DNA from 3 places in the Paenibacillus sp. J31R122 genome. Region 2 is predicted to be linked to each of the others. Evidence: predicted binding sites of a transcription regulator. Region 2 holds the regulator's gene; each other region holds the start of a gene.
What was found. The regulator Rex, encoded in region 2, represses fermentation and respiration genes when NADH is low (regulators of the CRP and FNR family bind a similar motif). The targets are predictions, from matches to a motif close to TTGTGAAATATTTCACAA.
Positions count from the first base shown of each region.

Region 1: AC0YN7_RS10985 (helical membrane plugin domain-containing protein) is a predicted target of Rex. The motif match lies at 4,602-4,619, and genes of this name have one in related genera.
Region 3: AC0YN7_RS09425 (formate/nitrite transporter family protein) is a predicted target of Rex. The motif match lies at 3,233-3,250, and genes of this name have one in related genera.

Region 1 is NZ_JBWDNM010000005.1:286,663-294,084, forward strand. It holds gene AC0YN7_RS10965 (ABC transporter ATP-binding protein) at 1-513, shown strand, start outside; gene AC0YN7_RS10970 (glycine betaine ABC transporter substrate-binding protein) at 528-2,087, shown strand; gene greA (transcription elongation factor GreA) at 2,293-2,772, shown strand; gene AC0YN7_RS10980 (NAD(P)/FAD-dependent oxidoreductase) at 2,876-4,057, opposite strand; gene AC0YN7_RS10985 (helical membrane plugin domain-containing protein) at 4,086-4,514, opposite strand; gene AC0YN7_RS10990 (ParM/StbA family protein) at 5,039-6,235, shown strand; gene AC0YN7_RS10995 (hypothetical protein) at 6,277-6,672, shown strand; gene AC0YN7_RS11000 (glycosyltransferase) at 7,039-7,422, shown strand, end outside.
Region 2 is NZ_JBWDNM010000007.1:240,735-248,156, forward strand. It holds gene panB (3-methyl-2-oxobutanoate hydroxymethyltransferase) at 1-63, shown strand, start outside; gene panC (pantoate--beta-alanine ligase) at 60-1,010, shown strand; gene panD (aspartate 1-decarboxylase) at 937-1,320, shown strand; gene AC0YN7_RS14065 (tetratricopeptide repeat protein) at 1,441-2,169, shown strand; gene dinG (ATP-dependent DNA helicase DinG) at 2,174-5,053, shown strand; gene AC0YN7_RS14075 (redox-sensing transcriptional repressor Rex) at 5,053-5,709, shown strand; gene AC0YN7_RS14080 (amidohydrolase) at 5,690-6,991, shown strand; gene AC0YN7_RS14085 (cell wall elongation regulator TseB-like domain-containing protein) at 7,024-7,422, shown strand, end outside.
Region 3 is NZ_JBWDNM010000004.1:345,432-352,853, reverse strand. It holds gene thrS (threonine--tRNA ligase) at 1-801, opposite strand, end outside; gene AC0YN7_RS09430 (L-lactate dehydrogenase) at 1,454-2,368, opposite strand; gene AC0YN7_RS09425 (formate/nitrite transporter family protein) at 2,365-3,153, opposite strand; gene AC0YN7_RS09420 (DUF1697 domain-containing protein) at 3,355-3,897, shown strand; gene AC0YN7_RS09415 (HesB/YadR/YfhF family protein) at 3,894-4,184, opposite strand; gene AC0YN7_RS09410 (phytanoyl-CoA dioxygenase family protein) at 4,410-5,219, opposite strand; gene AC0YN7_RS09405 (helix-turn-helix domain-containing protein) at 5,390-6,220, shown strand; gene AC0YN7_RS09400 (GTP pyrophosphokinase) at 6,325-7,077, opposite strand.

The sequences.
Region 1 (7,422 bases), on a different contig from region 2:
GCGCTCAAAATCGCTGATCGCATCGTCATTATGAAGGCTGGAGAAATTGTTCAGTTCGACACACCAGACCGCATATTAAGGAGACCGAAAAATGACTTCGTTCGCAGCTTTATAGGAGAAAGCCGCTTGAACGAGTCAGAAAATTTGATGGTTGAGGATGTTATGGTGAATAATCCGGTAACGGTCTTCCTGACGCGAGGATTAGCTCATGGAGCAAAGCTGATGAAGCAATATCGTGTAAATGGTTTGCTGGTAACGGATAAGAACCGCATTTTAAAGGGAATTGTAACGAAAGAGATGCTGGAAAACCATTATCACGAAGAGGATCTGACACTTCAAGATATTATGAAAACCGATATTGCAACTGTTCAGGTCGGCACGAGCGTGGGAGATGCTGTAGATACGATGAAAAAACATGGATTGAGTAACCTTGCTGTCGTGCATGAACAGGGACAATTAGCTGGGCTTATAACCAATTCAAGTTTAATTGACGCACTGCTTAAACAGATGTAGTTCGGAGGTTAGCTATGAATTTCTGGGATGTCATATTGAATAGAAAAGAAGATATTATTAGCGCAACTATAGAGCATATTCAAATATCGTTCATTGCTCTAATCATTGCTATGGTTATCTCCATCCCGACAGGGTTATTGCTGACACGTATGCCTAAGCTGGCAGCCCCTATTATAGGTGTCGCTTCCTTGTTTCAGACGATACCAAGCTTGGCGTTGTTAGGCTTTATGATTCCCTTGGTCGGGATTGGCATGGTGCCTGCCATTATAGCATTAACGGTATACGCATTGCTGCCGATTATGAGGAACACCTATACGGGAATTATGAATGTGGAGAAGTCGATCAAGGAAGCCGGAGTCGGTATGGGCATGACGAGTATGCAGGTCATGGTCAAAATTGAACTGCCGCTAGCTTTAAATGTCATTATGGCGGGCATACGTACAGCTACCGTAATGATTATAGGCGTAGCCACCCTTGCTTCGTTAGTCGGAGCGGGCGGGCTTGGCGATTTGATTTTCAGAGGAATTTCGACGGTCAATACGGAATTGATTTTAGCGGGCACTATACCAGCCGCATTGCTTGCTGTTATATTCGATTTCGTTCTAGAGCGACTGGAGAAGGCGGTAACTCCAAAGGGAGTTAAGAAGAAGGGTAAAGGCAGATCGAAGTTTATCAAAGGGCTAGAGCTTACAGTGGCTTTGCTGCTCATTATTGCGATTATTGCAGGCATATCAATGAGGGCAGGGTCAACTGGTGCGGGCTCCATCGTAGTTGGTGGAAAAAATTACACGGAACAGGATGTTCTGGTTCATTTGCTGGCCTCTCTAATCGAGGAAAAAACGGACTTAAAAGTGATCCGAAAGCCTTTTCTGGGAGGCTCGCAAGTAACCCATAACGCCTTGGTTAGCGGCGATATTGATTTGTATCCCGAATATACAGGAACCGGATGGACCTCTGTGCTCAAGGAAAAGCCCATCACAGGTGAGCCTGAATTAACCTACAAACAGGTTAAGGCGGCATATGAGCAAAAATTCCAGGTCACATGGCTTGAACCGATAGGGTTTAATAATACCTACACATTGGCAATGAGAAGGGATCATGCGGATCGATTAGGAATTGAAACCTTTTCGGATTTAGCCCAAAAATCTCCGGCATTTGTTCTTGGAGCTACACATGAGTTTCTAGAGCGTCCGGACGGATACTTAGGGCTCGAGAAGGCATACGGGATGAAGTTCAAGGAAGTTAAGGGGCTTGACGCCGGATTAACATATAGCGCGGTCAAAGAAGGGACAACGGACGCTAATGATGCATTTTCCACGGATGGACGTATTCAAGCCTTTGATTTGAAGGTCATTGTGGATGATAAGCATTACTTCCCGCCGTATTACGCGGCTCCTGTCATTCGGATGGATACGTTAGAAGCACATCCCGAGCTAGCGGAGGTTCTGAATTTACTTGCGGGGAAAATTGATGACAAGACGATGTCTATCCTCAACGGGAAAGTGGATTTGGAAGGGAAGCAAGCGCGTGCTGTAGCCGAGGAATGGTTGAAGGACGCAGGATTGATGAAATAATTAGAACTTCTATCACGATAAGTAGGCCACTGACTGCTGAAAGCCGAAGGCAATATGCCTTCGGCCTTTTCTATCTATAAAAATTTTCCTTGGGTGACTGTGCTGCCGTTTACGCTTGATCGACACGAAAAAAACCTGCGGCTTTTGGCACAACTGCCGAATATAGGTTAGAATTAACTAAAGAAAGCAAATGGGGGTTGAAATAATGGCTAATGATGAAGTGATATTAACCAAAGAGGGATTGGCACAGCTGCAAGCTGAACTGGATGATCTCAAATATGTGAAGCGTAAGGAATTAGCCGCTCGTATTAAATTGGCGATCAGCTATGGCGATTTAAAGGAAAACAGTGAGTATCATTCCGCCAAAAATGATCAATCTTTTTTGGAAACTAGAGTTATTATTTTGGAGAAGATGTTGAATAAAGCAAAGGTTGTGGACGCGGACAGTCTAAGCCTCACAACCGTTAACGTCGGTTCCATTGTTATTTTAAATGACATAGAGTTTAATGAACAAATTGAGTACCGAATTGTAGGTCCTGCCGAGGCGGACGTGCTTGAGGATAAAATTTCGTATGAGAGCCCTTTGGGCAAGGAGCTTCTAGGCAAAAAGGTAGGCAGCATCATCAGCGTGGACGCGCCTATGGGTGTTATAAAGTATGAATTGCTTGAGATAAAAGCAATGTAATAATAAACAGGCGCCTAGCAGATACTAGGCGCCTGTTTTATGTTGCTGCGAATCTAGCTTATACCGTCAAAGAAGTCGTAAGCCGATTACACGTAGACATGGATTAGTAAGCGAGTGCAGACAATCCGTTGATGTGTGAAAGGTAGCGAATGTTACTTGCTTCCTTCATAAGTGTAGCAGGCAAGCCTTTCAGCTGTGTGCCGTTGCCGCCGATTGTGCCGACACCGTCTTTACGGCCTAGGCTTCCCAATGTTCCGGAGAACACAGGAACGAATTTATCCATAACGCCGCCGTTGATCATAACCGATAGGTTATAGCCAACTGTTTCGCCCATTTGCCAAGCAAGTTGAGCAGTTGGTGGATATGGACGTTCGCCGCCCTCTGGGAATACAACTGCGCAGTCACCAGCAAGGAATACATCCGCATGCGAAGTGGATTGCAGTGTTTGTGTAACCGTTGAACGACCGCGGTCCTCAGCAAGGCCGCTGCTGCCGACAACAGGGTTGCCTTTTACGCCGCCAGTCCAAATAATGGTGCTGGACTCGAGCGTACGTCCATCTTTAAGTGATACAGAGCTCTTTGTAGCTTCTGTAATGGCAACGCTAGTGATGAAGTTAACGCCGCGCTTCTCAAGGCTTGATACAGCGCGATCGATTAGAACTTTAGGGAATATAGGCAGAACAGCAGGACCAGCTTCTACGCAATATAGTGAAATATCGTTGAAGTCGATTCCTTTGCTGCGACATACTTCAGGAAGCTTATCAGCGAATTCGCCAACAAGCTCTACGCCTGTCAGGCCGCCGCCGCCGACAACGATTGTCGCGTCTGCTTTGTTGCCCGTTTTTTTGTATGCGTCCAGACGTGCTTCAACATGCTCGCGAATGCGGTTAGCATCTGCGACTGATTTAAGCACAAGGCTGTTCTCTTCTAGACCTGGGATACCGAAGTAGTTTGTTTCGCTGCCTAATGCTACGACAAGGGCATCATATTTGTATACAGTGCCGCTTTCCAAAACAACTTGCTTTTCGTTCGGTTTAATTTCTTTTACTGAATCAACGACAACGTTTACTTTTTTGTCGCCGAGCAGCTTAGTAAGAGGAAGCGATACAGCTTTCTCTGCAATAGTGCCCCCAGCAAGACGGTGAAGTTCAGTAATAATTTGATGCGTTGGGAAACGGTTGACGATTGTAATGTTCGCATCAGCTGCGGACAAATATTTTCGAGCTGTAAGAGCCGAAAGAACGCCGCCGTACCCGCCGCCAAGAATTAAAATTTGTTTCGACATGTCCATCCTCCATTCTTTCATAAATTAATTAGTGGTTTTCGGTTTTCTTCTCAGAAAGCACAGTAAGGAAGGCTTGAGCGAAGCGAAGTGTTTTTTGCACTTCTGGATCTTTAAGCATTTTCAGCATAGCAAATAGACCAACAGAGGTTCCTGCGTCAGCTTGCGCGCGTTCTCCAGCCTCGATAGCTGCAGCTGCAATACCTTTTGCTTTCTCTTGAACAGGCTTAACAAACTCGCCAATACCATGCGCGAACTCATCAATCAAAACTTTGTCCGTAGCGATACCTTGCGCGAAATCATAAGCCTTTGTCATAAGTGTTACCATCTCGGCCAATTTCGGTAGGTTGTCCACGAGCACGGTTAGAGATTGTTGAACCTCCGGCTTCATTAGTTGATCAAGCACATCTAATGATTTTGTTTCTTCAGTGAGGGTTGCTCCAGCAGATGTTTGTGACATTTGTAAACGTCCTCCTTTACATTGGAATTAAAGTAAGCTTCAGTCCGGATTATGTCATTACTCAAGGGGAGCTCGCTTATAATTTGATTGTTACATTTTTCACATAGTAAAAAACAATAGTGTCTTTTAATAAGCGAGCATGACTTAACCAGTTCCGAACCCTTTGTCTCTATTCTACATCTTTTAACGAGAAAGTTAAAAAGAAATTTATTCATATTTAAAGAAAATGTCGAATCTGGTGCAAGAGGGTAATATAATTATCCCCCACAGGAGAAATTTTATCATTATGACGTTGCTTGGAGAGCAATTCCGACAAATATTTATGAGAAAACATTAACTTGTACTGGGTCTATAGCGGGATGCATGCTAATACTTCGTATGGCAAAGTAATACTACGGTAGTCGAAGCTAGTTTTGCTTCACAAAACTTAAAGCGTATGCTTACGAAGTCAGGTTTTATTCTAAAAACTAGGATTATGCTTACGAAGCTAGTTTTGCTTCACAAAACTTAAGGAGGGCACATTTATGAATTATCATTTTTTTGTAGGTAACGATAATGGAAATAGCGAGCATGATTTAATTATTGATGGAAGGTTGATTCAGCAGCCAAATGTCAATTGTACAGTGGACGAGCTGCCTTGGAGCGAGGAGCAATCGCCGGAGAGTTTTATTAAAAATTTGCAGGATCAATTGGTTGTGACCATTGATTCACCGGCTGCAAGAGCTGGCATGTATTATGTAGGCAAGTTTGCGCTCGAGAGCGGAGAGATATTGGATAATCTGCAGATCGGCATTGATGTTAAAAGCGATATGGACTTGCCGATTGTTAATACGTTGGCTCAAATCGCGGCGGTGGCCGTTCAGAAGGCGTATGAGGAAGAGAAGACGATTCCAGAGCATATTGACGTAGAGGCGGATATGGCGACTGCCTTGCCGGTCACGCAGCATACGGATGAAACGTCGGCGAAGTTCGAGAAGCGGTTTACTACAGGCGCTCATCATGTGACCGTTCATTTAGGGATGATGCGAGTTCGAGTGAAGATCGTATTTCCTTTTGCGAAAGTAGTGCCAGAGGCTACGCCAGTTATTTTCACGCTTCAGAAGGATGCGGACGGGAATTGGAGAGAAGGGGATATTTTCAAGCAATTCCTTGAGGAGTACGGCATAGAGAAAAAATTTAGCGGGAGCTATTTCAAGGATAAACGAATTTTGCATGTCGATATTGGCGATGGCTCTACGGAGTACCCCATTACGGAAGGCAATAAATTTCTGCGTCAATTCGTAAATGGCAGTCACCATGGTGCCGGTTATGCAATTGAGGAAGCGCGGGATGAATTCAATCGATTGATTCATTTACCGGATAGTCCAAGACAATTTTTTAGCGATGTTATTAAAAATCCGAACCACAAATATCATGCCCGTGCGCTAAAGACTTTGAAGAGACCGCTTGAAAGCCAAGTACGGCAAATCGTACAAAACGTGAAGAGGCAGCTTACAAAGGCTCGGAATGAAATCGACCTGATCTGTGTATATGGCGGTGGTAGTATACTTATGCGTTCGGTGCTATATCCGCAAATGAAGGAGCTTTGTACGGAGCGTGAGATACAGCTGTTGTACATTCCCACCGAATATGCGGTTCAAATGAATGCGATGGGTCTAGATGCTTTTGTACGCGGAAAGATTTATGAGGCGCTTAAAAATAAAGCGATCCAGCTTGTATAGAACAGTTTGTGCAATTTAAGAAATTCCGGTAGGTGATCCGAGTGAAAAAGATAAAACAGCCTGGCGATAACATCAGTTTGAAGACGAAAAAAACGGAAGACCCATTGGTCATGGAGTGGCTTAACGCGCAAACCAATCTAATGGATTCTTTGCGCTATTTAATGGAAAATGAGATTATTCATAACGGCGTACGAAATTTGCAGACGTTTGTGCCTGTTGAACGAAACAACCTGACTCGGCCTTTGGTACCATCGCCTTTGGTACTACCGCAGACGATTGATCCTACTCCATATTTGACGAACCATGACGAATCAGCAGCAGCCGCGGAAGTTGTCGAGGTTCATCGGAATGAGCAAAGTAAGCAAATAATCGAGCCGAAAACTGTGCCGGCAGTAGAAGAAGAAGTAGATGATGAAGATGTCGAAGCATGGATTTAATGAGGCATGTAGAGGGTTTATCGTAAATAAGAGTATGCAGGTATTACTATACATTACTAAGTAATACTTAAAAGTAATACTCAGTAACACTAATCGGTAATATCAAGTAATACCTAGTGTTGCGAAGTGTTTCTTGCTGTGTGATGGTCTCGTAGGATCCATACAAATCTGTACTACTTACGTCTTAACAAGTATGAATAAAAACGCCAGCTCGCTGATTTCAGTGAGCTGGCGTTTTATTGTTCAATTATTCAGAAAATAGCTCGGAATAGGAAAGGAGTTCGCATCCTTTTTACTATGTATGAAAAAAGTGGAATTGTCCAAAATATAACGAGCTATTCCATTTATGCGTCAAAAAAGGAGAAGATGTCGTTGACTAGCAGGTTTATCAAATTAACATTACTTTGTATGTCTCTTGTATTAATTATGACACCAATTAGAGCAGAGGCTTCTGGATATGATCACAGTGAGCATCATTCCTGTGTAACCCAATCTCAAGTTCGGTTGGAGAATGATTTGAGGAAGCTGTGGATCGATCACGCTATATGGACACGGAGTTATCTGGTAAGCGCCATTGCAGGGCTGGAGGATCAAAAAGAAGTGCTGGCTAGGCTTTTGAGAAATCAACAGGATATTGGCAACGCCATAAAGCCGTATTATGGCGAAGCAGCAGGCAACAAGCTGGCTGAGCTGCTAAAGGAGCATATCCTTATTGCAGGACAAGTAGTTGATGCAGTAAAAAACGGCAAG
Region 2 (7,422 bases):
CTTGAAGCTAATAAGGAGCAAGAGAATAGCAAGCATTCAGATAAGGGGGTTCAGCTAAAGTGATTATTTGCCGCACGAAAGCAGAACTGAAGTTGAATCTAACTGAGCTTCGTCGTAATGGTCAGCGAGTCGGATTTGTACCGACTATGGGATATTTGCACGAAGGGCATGCAAGCTTGCTCCGAAAATCGAAAGCGGAAGATGATGTGACTATACTTAGTATTTTTGTCAATCCGCTTCAATTTGGACCGAATGAGGATTTAGATCGTTATCCTCGCAATGAAGAACGCGATTTAGCTATTGCAGAGGAATGCAAAGTTGATCTTGTATTTATCCCTTCTGTAGAGGAAATGTATCCAGAAAAGCCTTTGACATCTGTTATCGTGAATCAAATTACAAATAAGCTGTGCGGAGCGTCTCGTCCAGGACATTTTGACGGTGTTGGTATTGTAGTTAGCAAGCTGTTCCATCTCGTTCAGCCGGATCGCGCTTATTTTGGAATGAAGGATGCTCAGCAAATTGCTGTTATCCAGCAGATGGTGAATGATCTGAATTTTCCGATCGAAATTGTTCCTTGTCCCATCATTCGCGAGCCTGATGGTCTGGCGTTAAGCTCTAGAAACGTATTTTTAAGCGCTGAGCAGCGGCAACAAGCCGTTGTACTGTCGAAGTCGCTGCATATGACGGGTGAATGGATGAACGATTCTGAGATGACTGTAGAGCTGCTGATTGCTAATGTGAAGCAGAAAATCTCAGAAGCAAGCATTGCTTTTATCGATTATGTGGAGCTCCTCCATTATCCAAGGCTGGATGCTCCAGAGCCAACAGCGTTGTTGAAATCGGTTAAGAAGCCATTGCTTCTCGCTTTGGCTGTCAAATTTGGAGCTACACGATTAATTGATAACTGTTTATTGAATTCTATGGAGGTGGAAGAGCATGTTCAGAACGATGATGAAGTCGAAGCTGCACCGGGCAACCGTAACAGAAGCGAACTTGAATTATGTAGGTAGTATTACAATAGATGAAGATTTGATGGACGCGGCTAACATATGGGAAAATGAAAAGGTGCAAATCGTTAATAATAATAATGGCGCGCGCTTTGAAACGTATGTTATTACCGGCAAACGCGGGTCAGGCGTTATCTGTCTAAATGGTGCGGCTGCAAGGCAAGTACAGCCTGGCGATCAAGTCATTATTATTTCCTACGCGATGATGACGGAGACAGAAGCAAGGGAGCATAAGCCGCTCATTACTATTTTGGATGAGAAAAATCAACCGCTGCAGATGCTGACGGAAGAACTTCACGCAACCATTTTGTAGAATAAGATATCATCATCATTCTCTGAGTTATGTAACAGCTGGAATGCTGAATGAAAAGCTGCTTTAAAACAAAAAATGAACATAACACTCCTTAATTCTTTGGCGAAGGCGGGATGCGGTATGTTCCAGCATATGTTTACGTCCATGAACGAAATGCTTGATCAAATCATCAAGCAGTATGAAGGCGCAAGCGAGCAAGAAAAACAACAATTCATCAAACAAATGAACGAGCTCAAAAAGGTAAGTGATGATTTTGTCGAGCAATGGCTGAAGTTTGAGGATAAGTTTACCGACTTCAAGGAGCAGCAGATCGATATGGAGTCCAGTATTGCTGCTTCATTAGAGACGGTGTCTGAAACAACTGAAGGTAAAGCTGACAAAGCTTTGCTGCCAGTTTCTGCTGTTGCGACTTGCAATGCAGCTGATCTTGAAATACCAAATGAAGTGGCTTCCATTATTTCCAAAGGTCAAGGCTATTATAAGTTATTTATGTTTTCAGAAGCTGCTTCACATTTTCAAGCTGCAATCGCTCAATCGCCGGAATGTAATTTAGCGAGACTTTTCTTAGGAATGACGCATATGCATTTGCAAAATTGGAATGAAGCACAGCGCCATTTTCAGCTGCTCATCGTGTTAACGGACTTTCCTAAATGGCTTGCAATGGGATATAATGCGCTAGGGTGCATTCAAGCGGTGCATATGAACTTGGCACAGGCGGAGCAATTATTCATGAAGGCTCATAACACTTGTCCAAGCTTTACCGGGCCACTTAATAATTTGAAGTCATGTCAAGAAACACCCAAGCAATTATCGTTATATTTCGGGAGCACGGAGTTGTGCTGTTTGTGAGAGGATCGGGGAACAAATGAAATTTGCAGTATTGGACTTGGAAACGACGGGACATAGCTCAGAGGATGACATTTTGCAGGTTGGGCTGGTCATCGTTTCGGATGAGCTTGAAATCATCAATACGTTTAACTCCTTTGTTCGACCTAAAATCCAAATACCGGCATTCATTACACAATTGACGGGCATAGATGAGACTCTTGTGGCAGATGCGCCTGAGCTTGATGAAGTACTCGTTAAGCTAATTCCGCTTCTGGAGGATACTGTGCTCGTCGCTCATAATGTCGGTTTCGATGCGGGTTTTCTTAATCAAGCGCTCCACCGCAGCGGTTATCATTCCTTTGTTGGCCGCAAGCTGGATACGATTGAGCTGCTTCGCATTTTATATCCAACTATTAATACGTACCAGCTTGGAGCTGTCTCCGAGCTGTTCGGCATATCGCATGATCAGCATCACCGAGCAGACAGCGATGCAATGGCAACTGCATTATTGCTTATCGAAACGGTCAAAAAGCTTCGCAATATGCCGCTGCTTACTTTGCAGCGGCTATCCGCGTTAGTTGACGATGACAGCGATTTGAGCTGGTTCATCAAGCATACGCAGCAGCAAATGGAGATTCGCAACGTCTTCGAATCGAATGAGTATGATTATTTTAACCAATTTGCATTAAAAGCATCGGAATGGACGGATGAACAGCCGCCTAGAGCAGGGAGCAACGATCCTGAGCCGCTGACTGATGTTTCATTTGACAGTTATTTGGCCGACGTTAGGAAGCGTTTTGAGGAAAAATTCGAAGATTATGAAGAACGTGAAGCACAAGCGGAGATGTTCCAAGAAGTTTATAGCGCTCTTAATAGCAATAAGCATCTCCTTATTGAAGCGGGTACCGGTACTGGTAAATCACTAGGCTACTTAATTCCTGCATTATATTACAGTGTTCAAAATGGTAAAAAGGTTGTCGTAAGCACTCACACCATCAATTTGCAGGAGCAGCTTAGGCAGCGTGATTTGCCGCTGTTAAACGATATACTTCCATTTGAATTCAAGGCATCCATATTTAAAGGGCGCGGCAATTATTTATGCTTACGTAAATTTGAAGGAAAAGTGAATACGAAGGATCTTGTATCCCCGATTGAAGATACGGTAACTGCTGCGCAAATGGTCGTGTGGCTGGGCGAGACGGAAACGGGAGATCAGGAGGAGCTTAATTTTGGAAATAAGGGCGCGGAGTTTTGGTCGACTGTTGCAAGTGATACAGATTCGTGTCTTAACCGTGCATGTCCTTGGTTCAAACGATGCTTTTATCACCGCGCAAAAAATGAAGCTAATATAGCTGATGTATGTATAACTAATCATTCGATGTTGTTCACAGATATTCAAGCCGATCATAGGCTGCTGCCATCCTATACTCATCTCGTTATTGACGAGGCTCATCATGTCGAGGAGGTTGCAGGCAAGCACCTAGGCATGCAAATCAATTACTTCTCACTGACGCAAGCTGTTCTGCGATTGTATAAGGATAGCCGTTCTGGCCTTCTGCCGGCACTCCGGCAGAAGCTTCTTAACGAAGATGACCATCACAGCACAGCATGGATAGAAACTATCGATACTGTCATTCCCATTTTCCAAGAAGCTAAGGAGCATTGGGATAAGCTGTTTGAAATGTTCTATAGCTTTACTTCGACCACCTCTGACGGCGGTTCAGATAACGGTCAATCGGTTTGTCGCTTGAAAAATAGCGAGCTGCCTCCAAGCTGGGAGGATGCTGTTTCAGTCGAAGCTAACATACATACGGAGCTAAACCGTGTCGTTCGCACCGTTGAAAAAATGATAACAGATATTAAAGAGCGCGTAGATGATATGTCTATTCAAGCTGTTATCACTGATTTAAACGGCGCAACTCGTGATTTGACTCGGGTTAAAGATGAATTGCGCATCTTTATTAAATTAGAGCAGCCTGATTCTGTATTTTGGATCGAGGCAAGTCACGCGTATCGGTTTCGTTCTGTGCAGCTGTATGGCGTTCCAGTCGATGTAAGCACACAGCTGCAAAAGTATTTTTTTGACGTAAAGGAAAGCATTGTACTAACATCAGCTACATTATCTGTGCAGAAGTCTTTTCAATATGCGGCAGAGCAGCTAGGGCTGGTCGGATATGAGGAGCAGGGCAGGTTAAAAACGGTTCAGCTGTCATCACCATTTAATTACAGAGAGCAAGCGTTAGTTGTTATTCCGCGTAATTTTCCGGTGTTGAAGGGTTCTGGAGTAGATGCCGCTTATTTAGAGATGCTTGTGAAGTCATTGGCTGATTCCGCGAAAGAAACGAGAGGCAGAATGCTAGTGCTCTTTACTTCTTACCGGATGCTTAAACAAGTTTATGATCCGCTTAAGGAGCACTTAAATGAGTCGGGAATACAGGTGCTTGGACAAGGGATTGACAGTGGCAATCGCACTAAGCTGACGAGACGATTCCGCCAACAGCCAGAGTCTGTGCTGCTTGGAACGAGCAGCTTCTGGGAAGGTGTTGACATTCCAGGCGAGGCCTTGATTTGTTTGGCAATTGTTCGATTGCCATTTCAGCCTCCAAACCATCCGCTTGCTGAGGCAAAAGCTGAAATGCTATTACGTCAAAAGCAAAACCCGTTTATGAAGCTTTCGATTCCTCAAGCGGTCATTCGTTTCAAGCAAGGCTTCGGTCGGCTCGTTCGAACTGCGCAAGACAAAGGAATTGTTATCATATACGATACAAGGGTTATTGATACGTATTATGGAAAGCACTTCTTATATTCGCTGCCAAGTCCTAAAATTGAAACGATGCATGCCGATCAAATGGTACTGAGAATGAGAGAGTGGCTGTCTGAATCAAGGGTGGAGGAGGAGAAATGATGAAGCAGACTAAAATATCGGAAGCAGTTGTAAGAAGACTTCCCATTTACCTCCAAGTATTAAATGAGATGTTTGCGCGTGAGATTCAAACGGTCTCCTCGCAGGAGTTAGGTATCAAGCTTGATTTAAACCCTGCTCAAATTCGCAAGGACTTAGCTTATTTCGGAGAGTTTGGACGAAAGGGCATCGGTTATGACGTCGTTTATTTGATTGAGAAAATTCGTCAAATATTAAAGGTCGATCAGACAATCAAAGTTGCTTTGGTCGGTGCGGGCAACTTGGGGCACGCATTGTGTAATTACAATAAATACTCCAAGGATAATATGCAAATTACTGCGGTATTTGACGATCATCCAAGTAAAATTGGTTCTAAAATTAATAATTTGAATGTACTGCCCATGAGTGAGCTTGCGAAGACGGTTGCTGAGCAAAAAATACGTATCGGTATTATTTCAGTTCCTGCATTAGAAGCGCAAAATGTTGCCAATCAGTTCGTAGAAGCAGGTGTGGAGGGAATTCTCAATTTCGCTCCAGCTATTCTTCGTGTGCCCGATGAGATACGTATTCATAATGCCGACTTCACGAAGGAATTGTTAAGCTTAGCTTATTATTTAGTTAGAAAAGGAGATAAACAAGATGAGTCAGATTTGGATTGAAAACGGATTGTTTGTAACGATGGATGATGCTCAGCCAACTATTCAGGGACATATGGTTGTAACGGATGATCGTATTACATACATCGGGGCAGAACCGCCGCAGCAGCTGGCTAGCGATGTTCAAAAGGTTGATGGCCGTCGATTAGCGTTCATGCCTGGTTTAATCAATACACACGGCCATGCGGCTATGACCTTGCTCCGTGGATATTCGGATGACCAGAACCTTCAGGTATGGTTAGAACAAAAGATGTGGCCGATGGAAGCCAAATATGTTGATCAAGATACGCGTGCCGGCAGCGCTCTCGCTATTGTCGAAATGCTGCGCAGCGGAACAACAGCATTTGTTGATATGTATGATCGAATGGAACAGGTTGCGCAAATGGTTGAGCAATCGGGAATTCGTGGCTGCTTGACTCGTGGAGTAATTGGTTTATGTCCGGAAGATGTGCAAGCTGCGAAGCTTGCAGAAGCTATTTCATTCGCACGTGAGTGGAATGGCAAGGCGGACGGCCGCATAACGACGATGATTTCTCCGCACGCGCCATACACTTGTCCGCCGGATTATATTGAGAAATTTGTACAAGCAGCACATGATTATAATTTGCCGCTTCATACACATATGTCTGAGACGATTGCCGAAGTAGAGCAAAATGTACGCGAATACGGCTTGCGTCCGGTTGAGCATTTAGATCGTCATGGGTTTTTCACTCGTCCTGCCTTGGTGGCTCATGCGGTTCATTTAAATGATGCTGAGATTGAGCTGCTGGCAGCAAAAGGGGTTTCCGTCTCGCATAATCCAGTGAGCAATCTAAAGCTTGCTAGCGGAATTGCTCGTGTTCCAGATTTGCTTCGTGCAGGAATCACCGTATCGCTTGGTACTGACAGCGCAGCGAGCAATAACAACTTAGATTTGTTTGAGGAAATTCGTTTCACTGCATTACTCCATAAAGGTGTTTCGGGTGATCCAACTGTAATTCCAGCAATGGAAGCTTTGAAGATGGGGACGACCTATGGTGCTCGCGCGATATGGCAGCAAAACGATATTGGCAGCCTGCGTGTCGGAATGAAAGCTGACTTTATTGCAATTGATATGGATCAACCACATTTTTACCCGTTAACAGATATTGTATCCCATCTTGTATACTCCGGTTCTGGCCGTGATGTAAAGCATGTATGGATTGATGGACGCCAAGTATTGCGCAATGGGGAATGTACTTGGATGGATGAGGAGAAAATTCGATTTGAAGCGCAAGCCAGCTTCGATCGTTTACTTCAAGCCTAATGCGAGCGACAGCTAGGAAACGTCCGCCATTTATGTCAACGCAGCGCTGGATATTCGTAATTGTAGCCAGTTTGCTTCTCTTGCTAACGGGATTCGGTATTTACTATCGTGACATACAGATGGAAAAATGGTCAGCAGCGAGCGAAATAAAAGCTCAAGCAATTGAGGCTGCGAATCTTGCAAGCGTAGAGAACATTTACAAGCATGTATGGAATACGGAAAGCTGGATTGTAGAAGGCGTTAATCAAGAGGAAGAAGATATTTTTGTATGGATTATTAAAGATGGGCAGCCCATAATGATTAAAGCGACGGATGCCATATCTTCGAGAGCACTAGCAGGTGCTTTCACTGCTGAACACCCTGATGCAGATGTAAAGAGGATTCAACCGGGACTGCTTAACGGCGAACCGGTATGGGAAGTTTACTATAAA
Region 3 (7,422 bases), on a different contig from region 2:
AAAGGGCATTCCTGGCGCTTCCTCAGAAAACATAAACAATTCGAGCTCCTTGCCTAGCTTGCGATGATCACGCTTTTTGGCCTCCTCCAGAAAGTGCATATGCTCTTCCAGCTGACTTTTTTTCGGAAACGAAGTGCCATAAATTCGCTGCAGCATCTTATTATTCGAGTCACCACGCCAATAAGCACCCGCCACATTCAGCAGCTTGAACGCCTTTATTCTACCTGTGGAGGGGAGATGTGGTCCGCGGCATAAGTCGAAAAACTCTCCTTGATCATAAATTGTAATCGCGACATCATCCGGCAGGTCACGTATGAGCTCCAGCTTTAACGGCTCCTCAAGCTCCTCAAAAATGTGGAGGGCTTCAGCGCGACTGACCTCTCGACGAACAATGGGCAGGTTTTCTTGAATAACCTTTTCCATCTCTTTTTCAATGGCACTAAGATCATCACTGGATAGTGGTTTTTCGATATCGATATCATAATAAAAACCGTCTTCAATGACCGGCCCAATAGCGAGCTTCACAGCTTTTTCGCCATAAATTCGTTTAATCGCTTGAGCCATTATATGTGCCGTAGTGTGACGATAGATGTCTAGGCCATCTTTGCTTTCAAGCGTTACAATTTCGATCTGGCTATCCTGATCGATCGGTTCGTTCAAATCAACAGGCTTGCCATTTATTTTTCCAGCGACAGCATTTTTCTTCAAACCGATACTTATTGATTCCGCAACCTGTGCTATTGTCGTGCCTTGCAAATACCTCCTAGCTGTTCCATCCGGCAAAATAACATTAATCTCCATGATTCATCCTCCATTTCTACTTTTTTTTATGAACGCAAAAAAACGCATCTCTCCCAAGAAGGGACGAGTGCGTTCAGCTCGTGGTTCCACCCTAATTCGACCTGCTGAATAGATAGTCAGGTCCTTATTAGTATCCGATATCGGGGATAAAACGGTGTCGCATACTGCCTTGAGTCACAGCTCAACGGGTTCAACGTCACGGCTGCAAAGGGGTAATCTCACAACCGGTAACTGGAGAAGCTTTCAGCCTTAGCCTCTCTCTCTGGACAGCTCGGATAGGAAATCATGTCTTTGGTCAGTGCCTATTATTTGTTAGATTGTATTATACTACATAACTAAGCTTGAATAAGTCAAGTAGAAAATAGTTCAACAAATTAAAACCTTGATCTCATTTATGTTAGCAGCATTACCTGTAATTTCGATATCGTACTGACTATTGCTATATTTTACTCGTGATCTTTAGAGGCGCACAAAAAGACCCAGCGCTTAACAGCAAGCACTGGGTCCTTCACAGTTAATTATCTCAATGATGACCAGTATGGTTGCTTATGATCACCTCGTCGTTCCTCATTTTTCCAAACACAAAGCAGTGAATGTAGGGTAGACTAGCTCATTCGTGCCTCTGTCAATGACTGGGTTGTTAATCCAATCATTATTCAGAAAGCGATTGAATAAGTCCCTTCAGCTTGTTCGCTGAACGGTGCAGCAGCTCTTTTTCTGCATCTGTAATCTTGATATCAAGCACCTCGCGCACGCCTTGACGATCTACAACACAAGGAACACCTAAATATACATCTGAGAGGCCATGGTAATTCTCAACCAAAGTAGAAACATTTAACACAGCCGATTCATTCCGCAAAATAGCAGTTACGATCCGGTCCAGCGCAAGCGCAATCGCGTAATACGTAGCGCCCTTTGCTTCAATAATTTCATAAGCCGCATCTCTTGTATTTGTGAAAATATCGGCCTTCTCATCCTCAGAAAGCGCTATGGCGGAGCCGGCAACATTCGCAAGGCTCCATACCGGCAGCTCGGAATCACCATGCTCGCCAATAATATGGGCATGAACGCTGCGCGGATCAAGCTGCAGCTTCTCACCAATTAAATAGCGGAAGCGTGCGCTATCAAGCAATGTTCCCGAGCCAATAACACGGTGGGTAGGCCAGCCGGATTTCTGCCAGCTAAAGTAGCTCATAACATCGACCGGATTTGTCGCGATCAACAAGATGCCGTCATCATTATACTTTAACACCTCGGTTACGATACTCTCATAAATGGCTACATTCCGCTTCAGCAAGTGGATACGTTCCTCGCCTGGCTTCTGTGCGGCTCCCGCCGTAATTATGACGATATCAGCATCCTTGCAATCCTCGTAGCTCCCTGCCCATACCTTCGTACGACCGAGAAAAGGCATACCGTGGTTCATATCAAGCGCATCGCCCATAGCTTTTCCACCATTCGCGTCAATAAGCACCAATTCATCCATACGATCTCTTAGCAATAATGTATATGCGGTCGTGGAGCCTACTGCTCCTACTCCTATTACTACAACTTTAGTCTTCTTCATGATTCATCCACCTCATCAAATGGTTTATTTACGAAATAATACATGCCGCCCATTAGTAAGGAGCCGCCAATTAAATTACCGAGCGTAACCGGTATTAAATTATGAAGCATTCCACCTAATGAAATTGTTCCTGGATGGTTCAGCACCAGCGCAATGGCGAAAGTACAAAGGTTTGCAATACTGTGCTCGTAGCCCGAAATGAAGAAGCAGAAGACGAACAGCATCATCGTAAACAGCTTTGGCCCGTCCCCCCGCAATGACATCGGTATAAAGAAAGCTAAACATACTAGCCAATTACAAAGAATTCCTCGGAAGAACAACTCCCATACTGGAGTGTGTATCTTCTTCTCGACTACGCTGAGCAAAAATCCGTTGACTGAAGCATCATCGAATAATCCCGTTGTCCAAATCAGCAGTGCGAACGCTACCGCTCCCAGCACATTGCCGCCATAGCTCATACACCATAGCTTTATAACATTTATCCAGCGCATTTTGCCGCGCAATGCCGTATAGGTGTAATAAAACGTGTTGCCTGTAAACAAATCCCCGCCGCCATAAGCGATTAGAATAATAGCGGCTCCAAACGTGATAGCGGCCATCGGGTACGTTAGCGGAGAGTGCTCGTTATAGAAAAAACTACCCGTCTTAAACGCCACGATAACACCGAATCCGATAAACATACTCGCGAGCATAGCTCGCAGTATATAACGCAGCTTGCTTTTCATATATATTTTCTGTTTCTTTAATGCAAGCTGCTCGACCCTTCTTAAAGGGACATGCTCCATAAACATCCCTCCTGTTTGCTTCAAAGGTTGAAGCTCTTCTGCTGTTACAACTCAGTATAAGTTTTCCATTGCATGTAAGCTGTGATTATTATCACAAAGGTTTGCTCTGTATTCTCCACAGAATAATTTTGATTTGCTTATAATTAATCGATAAACTAAAAAGGAAGAAGCAAAACAAAAGAGAAGAAGGGGTGTGCAGCAATGATCTGTTATATCGCCATGCTGCGTGGCATTAATGTTAGCGGTCAAAAGATAATTAAAATGGAGCATTTGAGATCCGTTTTCGAGGATCTTCATTTGGGTCAGGTTAGAACTTATATTCAAAGCGGTAATGTCCTATTCGTAGCGGAAGAACAGGATATTACCGCTCTTGAGAAAACTATTGAGAAGAAGCTGGAAGAGGTGTATGGCTACCATGTACCCGTTATGGTAAGAACCCGTGAAGAGCTTCTTTACGTAATTGACAATAACCCATTCGCGAAAATGGAGCTTGCTGAGAGCGATAAAATTTACGTCTCTTTTTTATCACATGAACCGAGCACGGAAGCTATTCAAGTTCTAATGACCTTTAAAAACGACGTTGACGATTATATTCTAAAAGGACGAGAAGTTTTTATTTTGGCACGACAAAACTATGGAAAGTCTCTGTTCTCTAATAACTTTCTAGAGAAGAAGCTAAAAGTATCCGCCACTACGCGTAATTGGGCTACCGTTAACAAGCTGTCAGCTTTATCAGAAAGCTAGCTGACAACCATTCGAATTTCTTCATATTTCGCGTCAAATGAAATACGCAGCTCTTTATTTTCTAAGTACCATAGATTATCTTCCTCCATATAGAAGGTAATACCTTCGACCACTTCGCTTAAGCCGACTCTTCTCGGCTTATCTTTAATGACGCCAAGCGATAGGCCTGGATGGACACTGCCGCAGCCGCCTAAACGTACATAAATGCGAACAAAATCTCCATCCGCTAAGCCCATTTCTGTTTTATACCAACTTGCAGCCGGCTGCTCCACCACTATGTTCATCATTATCAGCTCCTTAGTCAATTTTCGTACATTCAAATACCTATACATTCAGGTATTAGACTAATAGTACGTTTCTTCTTCCAAGTTGTAAATCTGTGATAATGAATGAAAACGATCACATACAAAAAAAATCATACTGCCACATATGGCGGTATGACTTTTTTGATCAAATGCTCGTGAATAGCAATTGCTATTGATACTGTAGCATCTTGCGTCGAACTCGCTCACTTAGTGAGGATAGACATTTTCGAATTCAACACCGCATGGGCCTCCATCGTCACTATCCGCGATCTGAACCCTGGTTCCGTCAACCCGGTACAACGGATTATAATATCCTCCTATTTTTGAAGCAGACTCATTCGCATAATGACAGATGAAAGCACGTCTGAATTGGTCCTTTGTTTTGTTGCGGTAAGAGCCGTGAATCAGATTGCCGTTAAAAAACAGCACATCCCCTTTATCCATTATTGCGGGAATCACCTTCTCATCCTTAGGCGGCTTCACATAATGCGTCGTAAAGGATTCCTTTGAATCCGCAAGCTCTGGGCATACAATATTATAATCATTAGTTTTCGGTACAATAAGCAAGCTGCCATTTTCTTCTGTTGCCGCATCTACAGCGGTCCATGCCGCGATACAGTTGCCTGGCTCGACCTTTAAATAGAAATTATCTTGATGCAATGCCTGTCCTCGTGAACCAGGCGGCTTATAATAAAACATGCTTTGCGCAGCCAGCGCTTCTTCCTCATAAAGATCCGCGAGCACATTCATTACAGGCTGATGAAGCATATATTTCATTGCCGTTTCATTGAATCGGTGCGGGTGCATAACACGTGGATAGCGGGTCAATGGGTCAGACACCTCTGAATCCAGCACAGGCTCAAAATGGCCAGGTATCGTCTGATTGCTAATCTGTTCAAAAGTCTGTTCAATCTCTGCTAGCTGCTCCTCGGAAAAAATCCCTTTTACAATTAAATAGCCTTCTGTTTGAAATTGCAGCTTTTGCTCTTGTGTTAAAGCTCTTAATGTATCGTTCATTTGTGTTCCTCCTCAATCGATGTCCTTCAATACCTAAAGTATAGAAGAAGTAAAGGAGGAGATGAAGTAACAATGATGCTTAATTGTCACACAATCCTGCTATTCACTAGCCTTATTATCCGAAAATCGTTATGCTGGAAATAACTAATTTTCGCAGGAGGCTTCTGATTATGAGTAAGATCGATTTACCAAATGAATTTTATGGGCAAGACCATGGTTTCGTCATTGCTGGAAATAATAATGAAACAGATTCATACTTTACAAATCGACCTGCCGGGAGGAAAGATTGGCTGATCACGTATACGATTGGCGGGGAAGGATTTTTCGAGGTTCCGTCGGAAAAATTGCTGTGCCTGCCCGGTGATGTTACGTTGCTTCGGCCTGGAACACCTCATCAGTATGGCACATCGAAAGGGAAGCAATGGCAATTTGCATGGGCACATTTCACGGATATATTATTGCCGACAGGTATTCTTCCGGATAAACCCCTATTCAATCAGACGATTAGCAACGAGGCAGCTAAGAAGCGTATTTATCGAGCTTTTATGCGAATACTCTCGGACTCAAGAGAATGCAGCAACTATTGGAATGAGCTTTGTCTTACTTCACTTACTGAAGTACTGATTCTGCTAGCTCAAAAAAGACAACAAAAACATGACAGCCGAGTCGAAGAGACGCTGCACCGTTTATCACAAAGCATGCGAGAGCCTGTCCGAATAGAATCACTCGCTCAAGCCGTTGGTCTATCACCGTCAAGGCTATCCCACTTATTCAAGGAAAACACCGGACAGTCTATTATTGATGCGCTAAATCAAATGCGAATTCGTCAGGCCGCGCTTCTGCTGGAGCATACCGATCGGAGCTCCGCAGAAATCGCCTATGATGTCGGCTTTCACAATTACAATCATTTCATTAAACAATTTCACAAATGGATGGAGAAGAGCCCTAGCGCTTTCAAGAAAATGAAGCATACGTCAGGGCTCAACCCAATGGAAGACTAAAATGACCTAGGTAACTAAGCTAGCTCATACTGCAAATCATTTGGTTAAAATAAATAGTTAAGCCGCCTGGTCCTATTCAACCGGCGGCCTTGTTCTACTTATTGTCAGTCCTTTGAATCATTACGGCCGTCATTCATTAGCTCCAGTAATGCTGGAGGAATCGAAAACTGCTGATTGTTAATCATAAGCTGCATCAACCCCTCCTCTTCTCCCATATGCTCTTCTTTTATTAATTCAATTTCATCATGAAGGCGTTCCATTTTCTGATCCAAAGCAGTTGCTGCATCGGCGGCTTCCTTTAGTTCCTGAAGCATATGCATCGGTACGCTCTGATTGTATTTATAATAAATTTTATGCTCCAAGCTCGCCCAGAAATCCATGGCGATCGTCCTAATTTGTATCTCGACACAAACCTGTTCCTGTCGATCGGACATAAATACAGGTACTTCAATTAATAGATGAAGACTTTGATAACCATTCGGTTTAGGGTTTTTAATATAATCCTTTACCTCTATAATTGTCAGATCACTCTGTTTTTGAAGCATTTCACTTATCACATAAATATCCGAAATAAATGAGCAAGTAATTCTCATTCCGGCTATATCTCTAATCTTGTTTTTTATATTTGAGAGATCAAGATCTATACCTTTCCTATATATCTTTCTCATTATGCTTTCCAGCGATTTTATGCGAGACTTCGTATTTTCAATCGGATTATAGTCATGTAAAATGTGAAATTCCTCTTTTAAAATTTCTGTCTTCGTCTCTAGCTCATCTAAAGCGAACTTGTACATCATCATGAATCGGGTCATTTCCGTTTTCATTTTTTTTAGCTGCTTGACTTGATCTGAAGTCATTATTATGTCTTCCCTTCAATGTGCAATCTTATGAATTTAATTATAACCTCTTTGATCTTGGAATCCAAATTGCTAGACTTCTTGCAAGAGCCGCATACCGCTTGCTTCAAATTCCTTTATAGGGGAAAATGATACATTCCAATTATAGTGGAGGTACAAGTTTTGATTCAGAAATCGTAATGTATAGGTAACCACATATGGCGTTTCAATATAAACCATCGTAAGTTTCAACGTTTTTTGATCCAGCCAAGAAGCATAGGTGACAACCTGTTGTCGATGCTGAGATAAATCTTTTACAAAGATATCATGGGTATGTACTGGTTGGAATAGGTTAAATGGAACAAC